DNA from 2 places in the Mesorhizobium sp. B2-2-4 genome. Region 1 is predicted to be linked to the other one. Evidence: predicted binding sites of a transcription regulator. Region 1 holds the regulator's gene; the other holds the start of a gene.

Region 1 (7,054 bases):
TCAGGATGGATCTCGCAACGCTCGCCGGTCGACGCGGTCGGGTTGATTTCGCAGCAATCCGTCCTTCTGGTGGCGATCGCCCTGGTCATCGCGACGATGGCCACGACATGGCTGCGGCTGGCGGCACTTCCCTTCGCGCTCGCCGGCCTGTTGACCGTCTCGGACACGCGCACGCCGGACGTGCTGATTTCGGAGGATGCCCGCCTGGTGGCGTTGCCGATCGGCGGCGGCGAGCTCGCGATCAACCGGGCGCGCCCGAACGAATTCACCGTCGATAATTGGAAACGCGCGCTGAAGTCCGAAACCATCGTTGCGCCGGAACTGTTCGACAGCGGAGACCGACAGTTCGACATCTTCGATCCCGCGCAACTTCCGGCGGGAGCGCCTTTCTATTGCTTCACGGGCCTGTGCATGGCCCGGCATACCTCGGGGGCGATCATCGCGCAGGTGGAGGATCGCAAGGACGCCTGGAGGGCCTGCTCCTATGCGGATCTGATCGTCATCAACGACCCCGCGGGCTACGATCCCTGCCACAATCCGCTGGTTCTCGTCATCACCAAGCGGCAGCTCGCTCGCAAGGGAAGTGCCGCCGTCTTCTTCGACCAGCAATCGGCGACGGCACCGGCACGGGTCAGCTTTGCCGTCGACAGGCCATATCGGCCCTGGCACGAACAGCGGAAATTCTCACGCGAGGCAAGGGGACTGCCGCCTTACCGTAAACCCGAAAAGCCCACCGCCGACCCCGCTCAGTAGCGCCTGATCAGGCCGACCAGCTTGCCTTGCACCTTGACCCTGTCCGGTCCGAAAATACGTGTTTCATAGGCCGGATTGGCAGCCTCGAGCGCAATCGAAGCACCCTTTCGGCGGAAGCGCTTCAGCGTTGCTTCCTCCTCGTCCACCAGGGCCACGATGATCTCGCCGGGACTTGCGGTGTCGGCATTGCGGATGATGACCGTGTCGCCGTCGAAAATGCCGGCCTCGATCATCGAATCGCCCTTGACCTCCAGCGCATAGTGTTCGCCGCCCATGATCATGTCAGGCGGCACTGAAATGGAATGCGTCTGATGCTGGATGGCGTCGATCGGCACACCCGCTGCGATGCGACCCATGACCGGGATCGACACCGCTGAAACCGCGTCGTCGTCATTGCCGGCAGCGGGCAGACGCGAAGACGTCGCCGGCTTGATCTGCCGGCTAGGGCTGCTGCCCTGTCCGAGGCTGCCCTGGATGACGCTCGGGGAGAACTTCTTTGCCGCGTTAAGACCCGGCGCGATCGAGTCCGGCAGGCGCAGCACCTCCAGCGCGCGCGCCCGGTTGGGCAGGCGGCGAATGAAGCCGCGCTCCTCCAACGCCGTGATCAGCCGATGAATTCCCGACTTGGAGGCGAGGTCCAGCGCTTCCTTCATCTCGTCGAAGGACGGCGGAATGCCGCTTTCCTTCAGCCGTTCATGGATGAACATCAAGAGTTCATGTTGCTTGCGCGTGAGCATGGCGGCCCCCAAAGGCATTGCACGAAGGGTCTGGAACCAGAATCAGAAAACAAACCCAGAACAAACACTATCTGTTCCAGTTGTGTTCCGCAACCATTTAAAGTTTAATGAATTTGTTAAGGCGACGGAAACGAAATGCCCTCCCGCAGCCAGCATCCTGCCAGCGCGGTCCGTCGTCAATGCGCTCCCGGGCCCTTTGAAACTATTTTGGTTAATGGCCTGTGGCCCGACCGGTCTCCACTCTTGGCACAAGCCTGCAAGCTGGGTGACCGGCAGGTGCGGGGTGCGTTTGGGCGGATTAGAAACCCCTGCGGCTCGTGAACGAAACGAAACCAAAATGCCAACTTCCGCCGGAAAACGGCCAGACACCACCACTGGTCGCGACGGGCTGCGTTCGTTCGTTCGCTTGACGAAACCGTATAATAATGTACGGTTTTCGAAGAGGAACACCAATGACCACGCCGAAGCAGGCCGCGCGACGCGAACGGATAGAGGAGGCCGCCTATGCGGTGCTCCGGGAAGCCGGCTACAAGAGCGCCTCCCTGCTTGCTATCGCCAAGCGGGCATCGGCCTCGAACGAAACCCTCTACAACTGGTACGGCAACAAGCAGACCCTGTTTCGATCCTTGATCGAAGCCAATGCGGGAGAGGCAAGGAAGCTGCTGGAGGACGCCCTTCACCAGGCGCGCGATCCGCTCGAAACCCTGAACTTGCTCGGGCCAGTCCTGCTGACCCTCGTGACGGGCGACAAGGCGGTGGCGCTCAATCGCGCCGCGGCCGGCGACGTCAACGATACAGGCACGCTTGGCCAATCGATCGCGCAATTCGGCCGCAATACCATAATGCCGCTTGTTGGCGACCTGCTTCGAACCGCAAGTCGGGCCGGCCCGATCGCCTGTGACGATCCTGCCGAAGCCGCCGACATCTACATCAGTCTTTTGATCGGCGATCTCCAGGTTCGCCGGATCGTTGGGGTGCTCGAGGAACTGCCTCGGGCGGAAATCGAGCAAAGATCGAACCGGGCGTTCACCCTGTTCTTGCGCCTCTATGCGGCCAGCCCTTGCCCGGGCGGCAAAACAGCCGGCCCGTTTCCAGGGCGCTCTTCTCACCGAGGAACATCGCGACCATGAGCAAAATTCCCGATCTCGCAGCGATCGAGGCAATGGACACCGCGGATCCGCTGCGTGCCATGCGTGACCGCTTCACCTTGCCCCAGGGGGTGATCTATCTCGACGGCAATTCGCTGGGCGCCGCTTCGCCAGCCGTGTTCGGCGAGCTGCAGAAGGCCGCCACGCAGGAGTGGGCGCAGGATCTCATCCGCGCCTGGAACACCGCCGGCTGGTTCGACATGCCGGTCGAACTCGGCGACCAACTCGGGCGCCTGATCGGGGCCGCCGCCGGCCAGACGGTGGTCTGCGATACCACCTCGATCAACATCTACAAGGTGCTGCATGCGGCACTCGGGATGCGGCCGGACAGGTCAGTCATCATCGCCGAGGGGGACAGCTTTCCGACCGATCTCTATATGGCCGAAGGCGTTGCCTCGACGCGGCCGGGCACGGTGCTGCGGCTCGAGGGTGTCGATGCGCCGACCATAGAAGAACTGATCGACGAGCGGGTCGCGGTCATCCTGGTCAACCACGTCAACTACAAATCCGGGCAGTTACGCGACATGGCCGCGCTGACGCGGACGGCACATGATGCCGGCGCGCTGATTGTCTGGGATCTCTGCCATACCGCCGGCGCCTTGCCCGTCGAGCTCGACCGTTCGAATGCCGATTTCGCCGTTGGCTGCACCTACAAATATCTCAATGGCGGCCCGGGTGCCCCGGCCTTCATCTACGCGGCCGAGCGCCACCATGGCGATGTCCGCCAGCCGCTCAGCGGCTGGTGGGGCCATGCGCGGCCATTCGCCTTCGAACAGGGTTTTGCTGCCGGCACAGGCATCCGCCGGTTTCTCTGCGGCACGCAGCCTGTGCTGTCGATGCGCGCGCTCAAAGGGGCGCTCGATGTCTGGAACGACGTCGACATGGCAGAGGTGCGCAGGAAGAGCATGGCGTTGACCGATCTGTTCATCCAACTGGTCGAGGCAAAATGCGGCGCCTACGGCCTCGAACTCGAAAGCCCGCGCGATGGCAATGAGCGCGGCAGCCAGGTTTCGTTCCTCCACCCGCATGGCTATCAGGTGATGCGGGCCTTGATCGAGCGCGGCGTGATCGGCGATTTCCGCGCGCCATCCACGATTCGCTTCGGCTTTACGCCGCTTTATGTCGGCTATGTCGATGTCTGGCAGGCTGTCGAGGTGCTGGAAGACATTTTGCGCACGGACGCGTGGCAGGAGGCGCGTTTCGCCGTCAAGGCGGCGGTGACTTAAGAGCCTGTCGCTCAGAAAAGCGCAGTGGGTTCGGGATAACGATATGCAGTCGGCAAAGCTACGTCAGAGCCGGGTGCGGACCTTCCACAGCTCCGGGAACAACTCCACCTCCAGCATCTTCTTCAGGTAGGACGCGCCCGATGTGCCGCCGGTGCCGCGCTTCATACCGATGATGCGCTCGACCGTGGTGACGTGGTTGAAGCGCCAACGGCGGAAATAATCCTCGAAATCGACCAGCTTCTCGGCGAGTTCGTAGAACATCCAGTAGCGCTGCGGGTCGCGGTAGATGATCTGCCAGGCGACAAGGACCTCTTCGTTCTCGGTCCGCGTTTCGCGCCAGTCCGTACGCCTTGCGTCGGCACCGATGTCGAAGCCGTTACGGGCGAGCAGCAGCAGCGCCTCGTCGTAGAGCGACGGTTGCGCCAGGATCGCCTCCAGTTTCTCGCTGAGGTCCGGCCGGTGCTTGTGCGGTCCGAGCATTGCGAGATTGCGGTTGCCGGCCATGAACTCGATGGCACGGTACTGCCACGACTGGAAGCCCGAGGACTGGCCAAGCGCGTCGCGGAACTCGGTGTATTCGCTGGGCGTCATCGTGCGCAGCACGTCCCAGGCATTGTTGAGCTGCTCGAAGATGCGGGCGACGCGCGAAAGCATCTTGAAGCTCGGTTCGAGACGGTCGGCGCGGATGGAGCGGATTGCGGCGCCGATTTCGTGCAGCGCGAGCTTCATCCAGAGTTCCGATGTCTGGTGCTGGATGATGAACAGCATCTCGTCATGGGCTGACGAAAGCGGCTCCTGCGCCTCGAGCACCTTTTCCAGATGCAGATAGTCGCTGTAGGACATGCGCTCCTTGAACGACATTTCCGCGCCCTCGGCGGACGGGTCGTAGGGCTTGCTCAATTGATCTTCTCCGCGCGCAGCCGGAAGCGCTGGATCTTGCCGGTCTGCGTCTTGGGCAAAGCGGCGATGAATTTTACCGAGCGCGGATATTTGTAGGGCGCGATCGTGGCCTTGACGTGATCCTGCAGACGCTTGACGGTCATTGCGTCTGGCGCCACGCCTTGCACGAGCACCACATGAGCCTCGACGATCTGGCCGCGCTCGGCATCCTCGGCGCCCACCACCGCGCATTCGGCGACATCGGCATGCGCCAGCAGCGCCGCTTCGACCTCTGGGCCGGCGATGTTGTAGCCGGCACTGACGATCATGTCGTCGGAGCGCGCTGCGAAGTGGAAAAAACCGTCCTCGTCCTGCCAGAACGTGTCGCCGGTGAGGTTCCACCCGTCGCGGACATAGTCGCTCTGCCTGGCATCGGCCATGTAGCGGCAGCCGGTCGGTCCCCGCACCGCGAGCCTGCCCGCGGTGCCGCGCGGCACTTCGCGCATTTCGTCGTCGACGACGCGCGCCTGATAGCCGCCAACGGCCTTGCCGGTGGAGGCAGGCTTCATGTCATCGAAGCGGTTGGAGATGAAAATATGCAGCATTTCCGTGGCGCCGATGCCGTCAAGGATCGGCTTTCCGGTTTTCTCAGTCCATTCCTCGAACACCGGCGCCGGCAAGGTTTCGCCGGCCGAAACGGCGACGCGCAGCGACGATAAATCGGCCCCTTCGTCCATGGCCTTGAGCATTGCGCGATAGGCGGTGGGCGCGGTGAAGGAGATCGTCGCTTTGTAGGTTTCGATGATGTGGACCATGTTGGGCGGCGTTGCCTGTTCCAGCAGCGTCGCCGCGGCGCCGAAACGCAGCGGGAAGATGGCGAGCCCGCCAAGGCCAAAGGTGAAGGCCAGGGGCGGCGAGCCGACGAAGATGTCGTCAGGCGTCACCTGCAGGATCTCGCGGGCGTAGGCGTCGGCGATGATCAGGAGGTCGCGGTGAAAATGCATCGTCGCCTTCGGCACGCCTGTCGTGCCTGAGGTGAAGCCGAGCAGGGCGACGTCGTCACGCCCGGTCTGCACCGCGGTAAACGTCACGGGCTTGTCGAGGGCGGCGCGATCGAGTTCGGCGTCGTGGTTGGCGGTGCCGTCGAAGCCGATGACCTGCTTGAGGAACGCGCTGTCCTTGGCGCAGGCGGTCATCTCGTCCATCAGCCTGGTGTCGCACAGCGCTGTGGTGATTTCGGCCTTGTCGACGATCTTGGCGAGTTCGCCGGCGCGCAGCATCGGCATCGTGTTGACCACGACGGCGCCGACCTTGGTGGCGGCCAGCCAGCAGGCCACCATTGCGGGGTTGTTGGCCGAGCGGATCAGCACCCGGTTGCCTGGCTTGACGCCGTAATTCTCGACCAGCGCATGCGCCAGCCTGTTCGTCCAGTCGGATAATTCCTTGTAGGTGCGGCGGCGGCCGTTGCCGATCAGCGCGGTGTGGTCGCCCAACCCTTTCTCGACCAGCCTGTCGGTCAGTTCGACGCCGGCATTGAGCCGTTCGGGATAGTCGAAGCCGTCGAGCAGGAAGTCCGGCCATTGATCCGGCGGCGGCAGGTTATCGCGCGTGAACGTGTCGATATGCGCTGATGGCCCAAGCATTTTCGGCTGCCCCTGTCTGCCTCACGCCCATCGCTGAACAAGGCACAGGATCGCACCAGTCGAAATTTGTTTCAAGCCTAAAATGTTTTGCCCCCGGAGCATTGACGTTGCCGCTGTCGATCGCCATTGCTATCGGCTGAAACGATGCCGTCCGGGGGAGGGTGCCGATGCTCGAACATCGCATTGCCGATTGGGACAATGCCTACGCCAACGGCGCCAACATCGCCGGCAGCGATCGCTGGCCAGCTGCATGGGTCGAACCGGCGCAGGCATTTCGCGATGCGCTTGCGGCAAAGGGCAGGGCTCAGCTCGACATCGCCTATGGCGACAGGCCGCGCAACCGGCTCGATCTCTTCCTTCCCGCCGGGGCACCCAAGGGGCTCGTCGTGTTCATCCATGGCGGCTACTGGCTGGAGTCCGACAAGGATAGCTGGTCGCATCTCGCCAAGGGCTCGGTTGACAGCGGCTTTGCCGTGGCGATGCCGTCCTATACGCTCTGCCCCGCCATACGCATCGCCGGCATCTCCCACGAGATCGGCGCGGCGATCGGCAAGGCGGCGGCGATGGTCGGGGGACCGCTTATGCTGACCGGGCATTCGGCCGGCGGCCATCTCGCCAGCCGCATGGCGACGACATCAACGCCCCTGGCGGCCGGCGTGGCAAGGCGC
Region 2 (7,054 bases), on a different contig from region 1:
CCCGAGCAGCACTTTGGCTGCTTCGTGCATGGCAGCGGCGCCAAGCTGCTTCGGCACCCACCATACCTTGCCCTTTTCCAGCGCCGAGGGCGCGCGCCGGTTGAGGATGCGGTAGAGGTAGTGACGGCCGATAGCCGAGAAGCGGGCATCGAAGCCGTCGACGACGGTCGTGGCTTTCAAGATCGCGATGCGATTGCCCGCGCCCTGCAGATGCGCGTTGACGGCATCGCGCACCTTGTCGTCCGGCCAAGCCTTGGCCAGGTCGACATGCGCCACCTGGGCCGTCGCATGCACGCCCGCATCGGTACGGCCGGCAGCGCGCAAGCGGACCTGCTGGCCGCAGAATTTTTCGATCGCCTGCTCGATCGCCTGCTGCACCGTAGGCTGGTCCGCCTGGTGCTGCCAGCCGGCAAACAGGCTGCCGTCATATTCGATGTCGAGGCGAAAACGCGGCATGTCGGGCGGCTATACGCCTAGGCGGCGAGTGCGGTGAAGGCTGAGGCGTAGACCAGCCGGCCGGTTTCGGGAGCGTCGCCCCAGGCCAGCGCCTGCAGCGCCTCGCCCTGGTATTCACTCTCGAATCCTTCGGCGCGCGCGTGGCTGTAGCCGAAACGGCCGTAATAGGTGGGATCGCCCAGCACCACGGCCAGCATCTCGCCGGCGTCGCGCAGGCGGATGTGAGCCTCGCGGATCAGCGCGCCACCAATGCCGGTGCCGTGAAAGGACGGCTCCACCGCCAGCGGCGCCAGTGCCACCGCCGGGCAATCCTTGCCGCCGGTGCGGACGAAAAGACGCGAAAACAGGATGTGGCCAACCACCTGCCCGTCTTCTTCCGCCACCAGTTCGACAACGGCGTCGCCGCCGGAAACCAGCGCGTCAACCAGCCCGGCTTCCGCCTGCTGGCCGAAAGCGTGTTCCTCGACGAGGCGGATGGCCTCGCGATCCCGCGGCGTCGCCGCGCGTATCGACATCATGCTCATGACAGTTTCATTCCTTTTTCGATCTTGGTCCCGCGCAGGAATTCTTGCGCGGCGGCGGGCCTTCCGCCCGCCCGTTGAACTTCGACCAGCCGGATCGCGCCCGCTCCGCAGGCGATCGTCAGGCGGTCGTCGAGAATTCCTCCCGGTTCGCCCACACCTTGCGCAAGCGTCGAGCGAAGCAGTTTCAGCCGTTCCACCCGGCCACCAATTTCAACCTCGCACCAGGCGCCGGGGAAGGGCGACAGGCCGCGAATGTTATTGTGGACTTCGGCCGCGGGTCGCGTCCAATCCACGTGCGTCTCGGATTTACCGATCTTTTTGGCATAGGTCACCCCCTCAACCGCTTGGGCGGTGAAGGCCAGGCCATTCCTTTCCAGCCGCGCCAGCGCTTCCACGATCAGTGCGGCGCTGACGCTCATCAATCGATCATGCAGATCGCCGGCGGTCATATCGGGTTCGATGACGCATTTTTCAACCAGCCCCACCGGGCCGGTGTCGAGGCCTTCTTCCATGCGCATGACCATCATGCCGGTTTCGCTGTCTCCCGCCATGATCGCCCGCTGGATGGGCGCCGCACCGCGCCACCGCGGCAACAGCGAGGCATGGCCGTTGATGCAGCCCAGTTGCGGCGCCTCAAGAACCGCCCTGGGCAGCAGCAGGCCATAAGCCACGACCACGCCGATATCGGCTTGCAGCGCGCGAAAAGCTGCCTGTTCGGCCTCGCCCTTGAGCGACGTCGGCGTGCGCGTCTCGATGCCCAGCCGTTCCGCCTCGCGCTGTACCGGCGACAGTGTCAGCTCAAGGCCGCGCCGGCCGGCGGCTCGCGGCGGCTGGGTGTAGACGGCCGCGACCTCATGTCCGGCATCGGCAATCGCGCGCAATGTCGGCACCGAAAACTCCGGCGTCCCCATGAAAATGACGCGAAGGGGCATTGTCCCCTATCCCACCAGCTTGCCCGGAGCCTTGTCCTTGGCCAGCTTCTTGAACTTCTTCACCACCATGTCGCGCTTCAGCTTCGAAATGTGGTCGATGAACAGCACGCCGTTGAGATGGTCGATCTCATGCTGCAGGCAGGTTGCCATCAGCCCCTCGGCCTCCATCTCCTGCAGCTTGCCGTCGCGGTCGAGATACTTGACCCGCACGGAAGCCGGGCGTTCGACCTCGGCATAATAGTCGGGAATCGACAGGCAGCCTTCCTCGTAGACGGAGCGCTGGTCGGCGCTTTCCAGGATTTCGGGATTGATGAAGACATGCGGCGCCGGCGTCTCGTCCTCCTTGGCGAGGTCGATCACCAGCATGCGCAGCGGCTCGCCGATCTGGATCGCGGCCAGCCCGATGCCGGGCGCGTCATACATGGTCGCCAGCATGTCGTCGGCCAGTTTGCGCAAGGGCGCGTCGACGCGCTCCACCGGCTTGGAAACCTGGCGCAGGATGGGGTCGGGAAGAATGATGAGCGGCTTGATCGGCATGGCGTCTCACCTAAGACCTTGAATAAAGGGCGTCAACCGGTACGCCGGGGGATCGTTCACGTTTTGATCTGTGCTGGCCGGCCGAATCGTCTATGCTGTGTGCATGAACGACCTGACATCCATCCTTTCGGAACCTGTCGCCCGGCTTGGCGCGACCACGATCACGCTCGGCCATGCGCTGGCGTTCGGGGCCTTTGTGTTTCTTGGCCTGTTCGTGGCGCTTGTCGTCGCGCTGTGGCGCTCGGCCAAGGCGCGCGCCGTGGCCGCTGCCGAAGCCGCCGACCATGCCCGCGACGCCGAGGCGCGGATGGCCGGCATATTGCAAAGCCAAGCCGAGATGCAGGGCCGCATGGGCGCCATCGCGGAAGTCTTCGGCGCGCGGCAGGCGGAACTGACGCAATCGATCGGCCAGCGCCTCGATGCCATGACCGGCCGCCTCGGCCAGACCATGACCGAGCAAACCAAATCCACTCATGAGAGCCTGGCCAAATTGCAGGAGCGGCTGGCCGTCATCGACACCGCGCAAGGCAACATCCAGTCGCTCGCCGGCCAGGTCGTGCAATTGCAGGCGATCCTCTCCAACAAGCAGACGCGCGGCGCCTTCGGCCAGTCGCGCATGGAAGCGATCGTCGCCGACGGTCTGCCGCACGGCGCCTACGAGTTCCAGGCGACCTTGTCCAACGGCAGCCGTCCCGATTGCCTGGTGAAGATGCCCAACGGCGCGCCGGCGCTTGCCGTCGACGCCAAGTTTCCGCTGGAAGCCTGGAACGCCATCCGCGCCGCCGAAGGCGCCGAACAGCAGAAGGTCGCGTCGCAGGCCTTCCGCCGCGACATCGAGGTGCATGTCCGCGATATCGCGGATAAATATCTGATCCAGGGCGAGACGCAGGATACCGCCTTCATGTTCGTGCCGTCGGAATCGGTGTTTGCCGAGATCCACGAAAATTTCGAGGCGGTGGTGCAGAAGGCGCACCGCGCCCGCGTCGTCATCGTCTCGCCGTCGCTCCTGATGCTGTCGATCCAGGTCATCCAGGCGATCCTGAAGGATGCCCGTATGCGCGAGCAGGCACACCTGATCCAGGGCGAGGTGATCCGGCTGATGGAGGATGTTTCGCGCGTCGACGAGCGGGTGCGCAAATTGCAGGGCCATTTTGCCCAGTCGGCCAAGGATATAGACGACATCCTCGTCTCGACGTCGAAGGTGACCAAACGCGGCCAGAAGATCGAAGCTCTGGAGTTTGGGGCGCAGCCCGGAGGCGATGCCGACCCTGACATGGCGTCACCAGCCCCTGCGAAGCCGGAACCCGGCCCGCGCGTTGTCGATTCCCCACGCGTTGCCGATTCAAAGACCGGCCAGCTCAGGCTGAGGGTCGTCGAAGGCGACGAATGAGGCGCCGCACCGGACGGCGCTACTGCTCCTCCACTGTGGTCATGCCGTGAAATTCAGGTAGCCAGTGAAGCGCCGAGCGGTGCCATTTTTGCAGTGTCGGAATCAAATCCTGGCGTTGCCGCGCGGTTCCCACTCGAATGCCGTAGACCTTTGGGCCATCTCCGACCGACGTGGCGTAAAGGTGCGAACCGCAGTCGGCGCAAAAGGCCTGGACGCGCTTGGCGCCGCTTGCCACGGTCTTGATGTAGACCTTCGGTGTACCCTTTGTGATCCGGTAGTGATCTTCAGGCGCCGGAACGGTGACGCGAAAGGCCGTACCGGTCAACTGTTGGCAATCGGTACAATGGCAGATCGAGGTCTTTTCCGGTTCGACCTCCGCCTCATAGGTGATGGCACCACAATGACAGCCGCCGTCGATCTTCATAATCAGTCCTCCAAAACTCGATCGGCTGATTTTAGCGGCGCAGCGGCGCAAGGCAACGACGCGACGCTGATCCAGAGGCATGATCCCGAGGAATGGAACGCGGGTTTCGAGGCTATGCTCAAAGTCTACTCGGATGCTGATTCGATCAGCTTGCGTCGCTGTTCCCAGGTGCCTGACGTCTGCGGCTTGACGAACAGCCGGGTGATCTCGGGCATTTCCTTCCTTAGCCGCGCTTCGAGGCGCTCGACGCAGGCTTCGATTTCCGGCGCCGACAGATGGTCCTCGAATTCGATGCTCAGGCCGGCAACGATTTCTTCCGGCCCCAGGTGGACCGTCAGGACGCCGTTCGCCCGCTGCACCGCCGGATCCTGCTGCGCGATCGCCAGCACTTCTTTCTGCACCGCGGGCGAAGCAGGCTCGCCGATGAGCAGCCCCTTGCTCTCGCGCGCCAGGAAGGCCGCGGTCGCACCCAGGATCAGCGCAATGCCGATCGAGGCGGCGCCGTCCAGTTCCGGCATCTCGAAAATCTCCGCCGCCAATATGCCGGCAAAGGCGACGATCAGGCCGAGAAGCGCGGCACTGTCCTCGAACAGCACTGTGTAGACGCTTGGATCCTTGCTCGATTGCACGGCCTGCAGCCAGCCCTGCTGGCCCTTCTGCCGGCGGAATTCCCTCAGCGCCACCAGCCATGAGCTGCCCTCGAACAGAAACGACAGGCCGAGCACGATGTAGTTGACCCTGACATTGGCGGCCGGTTCGGGCGCAATGATGTGCGTCACGCCTTCGTAGAACGATACGCCGGCGCCGAGCGCGAAGACGAGAAGCGCCACGATGAAGCTCCAGAAGTAGAGCTCGCGGCCATGGCCGAGCGGATGCGCGCGGGTGGCCGGGCGTGCGGCGCGATGCATGCCATAAAGCAGCAGGCTACCATTGCCGGTATCGACCAGCGAATGCACGCCTTCCGAAAACATCGCCGAACTGCCGGTGAAGAAGGCTGCGACGAATTTGGTCAGCGCGATCGCGAGATTGCCGGCGAGCGCCGCGTAGATGACCGTTCGAGAGCCGCCATGCCCCGCCATTGCTTCCCTGTCGTCCTGTCCGACACGCGAAGTCTAGAGTAATTGCAGGAAAAGTGGGAGCCGATTTCCTTGAGATCATGCTGCGGGCCCGCCGAAATTCCGCGGCCATCGCGACGCACCAACACCCCGTCCGTTCAAGTCGCTGCGCGCCGGTTCGGATTCATAAGGCCGCCGAAACAGGTTGCCGGTTTTCGCGGCCGTCACCGCGAACGGCCCTTGCCTACAGGCATTTCTCTTGTTTCACTTCACTTCCCGCAACTGGAGGAACGAATCATGGCAAAAGGTGCGATGAAGGCAGGCAAGGAGGCCCGCAAGCCAAAGAAGGACGCCAAGAAGCCGGCCGCTGCTCCCACGCTCAAGGCGCCGCCGGTCAAGGCAACGAGGCTCAAGGAAAAATAGTCGCGTGCCTCGGATGGAGTTCGCCGGCGGCGTTCGGAACACCGCCGGCAGTTTGTTGATCGGGCGTTAAGACACCCTATATCTGGTGCGGGGACGACCCCACATCTCCTGAAATCCGGTCGGGACGACCCGCCCACTGTCTGATAGGGCATCGGCTGCCGCGGTGCTCGGTCGATCGCGCATTGCATCGTCCTGAACGGACGTCGGTGCGATGCTTGGATGGAGCGTTCCCCATGTCATGGATTTTTCTGTTTTTCGCCGGCCTGTTCGAGATCGGCTGGGCAATCGGCCTCAAATATACCGACGGATTCACCCGCCTCGTCCCGACCGTGCTCACGGTCGCCTCGATGATCGTCAGCCTCACGCTGCTTGGACTGGCGCTGAAAGCGCTGCCCGTCGGCACCGCCTATGCGGTGTGGACCGGCATCGGCACGGTCGGCACGGCGCTGCTCGGTATCTGGCTGCTCGGCGAGCCGGCGACCGTCATCAGGCTCGCCTGCATCGCACTCATCGTCTGTGGCATTATGGGGCTGAAATTCGCGGCGTAAAGCAATCCAGGAAAGGTGCGAAGCGGTTTTCCGTCCGGAATTGCGTCGAAGCAAACAGAGCAATTCCGCGAAAGTCGCATCACGAACGGCGTCGGCAATCGCATGAATTGGCGCGCGGACAAACGCATGCAGGGCCGCTTCGCAGCGACCCTGATCCTCGAAGCAGATTGCTCCGGCGGTCTGAGGCTAGCGGCCGGTAAAGCCTGGCGGTGTCCTGCCGGTGCGCGCCTTGCGCGCCGCATAGCGCGCGTCGCGCTTCGCCTTGCGCTCGGCCTCGTCGGCCAGCAGACGCGCGATACGCTCGGCCTCTTCGGCTTCCCGAATCCTGGCTTCCGCCTGCGCCGCCTCTTCGGCCGCGATCCGCGCGGCTTCGGCTGCGGCCTCGCGCTCGGCCTTCTCGATTGCCTCGCGTGCCAGCCTTTCCTGCTTCAGCCTCGCCTTCTCGGCCTCGCGTATCTCACGCGCCGCAAGGATAGCCTTGCGTTCGGCCTGTCGCGCCAGCACTGCGGGATCGTCCGCCGCCGGTTTTGACTTGAAGCGCTCCAGAAGCGCCTTCTTTGCCTCGTTCGCGGCGTTGCGCCGCTCGAAAATGTCTTTTTCCCTGTAGATAGCCAAGTCCACTTCCCTGAAGTCAATTCGCGACGCTTACATACGCGCGAAAACCGGGAGTTCAAGCGCCAAAACGGTATGCCAGCCATGAAATTCCGTGCTGTTGCAGCCGGGAGACGCCTTCGCGGCCGAAACGGACACGCACTGTTCGCAGTC

What was found. The regulator LexA, encoded in region 1, represses DNA repair genes until DNA is damaged. The targets are predictions, from matches to a motif close to TGTTCNNNNTGTGTTCNG.
Region 2: a site for LexA is predicted at 2,503-2,520, ahead of FJ959_RS04280 (DNA recombination protein RmuC). Genes of this name have one in related genera too.

The regions. Positions count from the first base shown of each region.
Region 1 covers NZ_VFWB01000011.1:161,587-168,640, reverse strand. Annotated here, with positions in the region: gene FJ959_RS25760 (ComEC/Rec2 family competence protein) at 1-753, shown strand, start outside; gene lexA (transcriptional repressor LexA) at 747-1,490, opposite strand; gene FJ959_RS25750 (TetR/AcrR family transcriptional regulator C-terminal domain-containing protein) at 1,943-2,620, shown strand; gene kynU (kynureninase) at 2,617-3,864, shown strand; gene kynA (tryptophan 2,3-dioxygenase) at 3,928-4,764, opposite strand; gene FJ959_RS25735 (AMP-binding protein) at 4,761-6,386, opposite strand; gene FJ959_RS25730 (alpha/beta hydrolase) at 6,554-7,054, shown strand, end outside.
Region 2 covers NZ_VFWB01000001.1:825,299-832,352, forward strand. Annotated here, with positions in the region: gene truA (tRNA pseudouridine(38-40) synthase TruA) at 1-456, opposite strand, end outside; gene FJ959_RS04265 (N-acetyltransferase) at 474-980, opposite strand; gene fmt (methionyl-tRNA formyltransferase) at 977-1,912, opposite strand; gene def (peptide deformylase) at 1,919-2,449, opposite strand; gene FJ959_RS04280 (DNA recombination protein RmuC) at 2,553-3,839, shown strand; gene FJ959_RS04285 (GFA family protein) at 3,859-4,263, opposite strand; gene FJ959_RS04290 (cation diffusion facilitator family transporter) at 4,389-5,342, opposite strand; gene FJ959_RS32450 (hypothetical protein) at 5,616-5,741, shown strand; gene sugE (quaternary ammonium compound efflux SMR transporter SugE) at 5,975-6,289, shown strand; gene FJ959_RS04305 (DUF6481 family protein) at 6,476-6,904, opposite strand.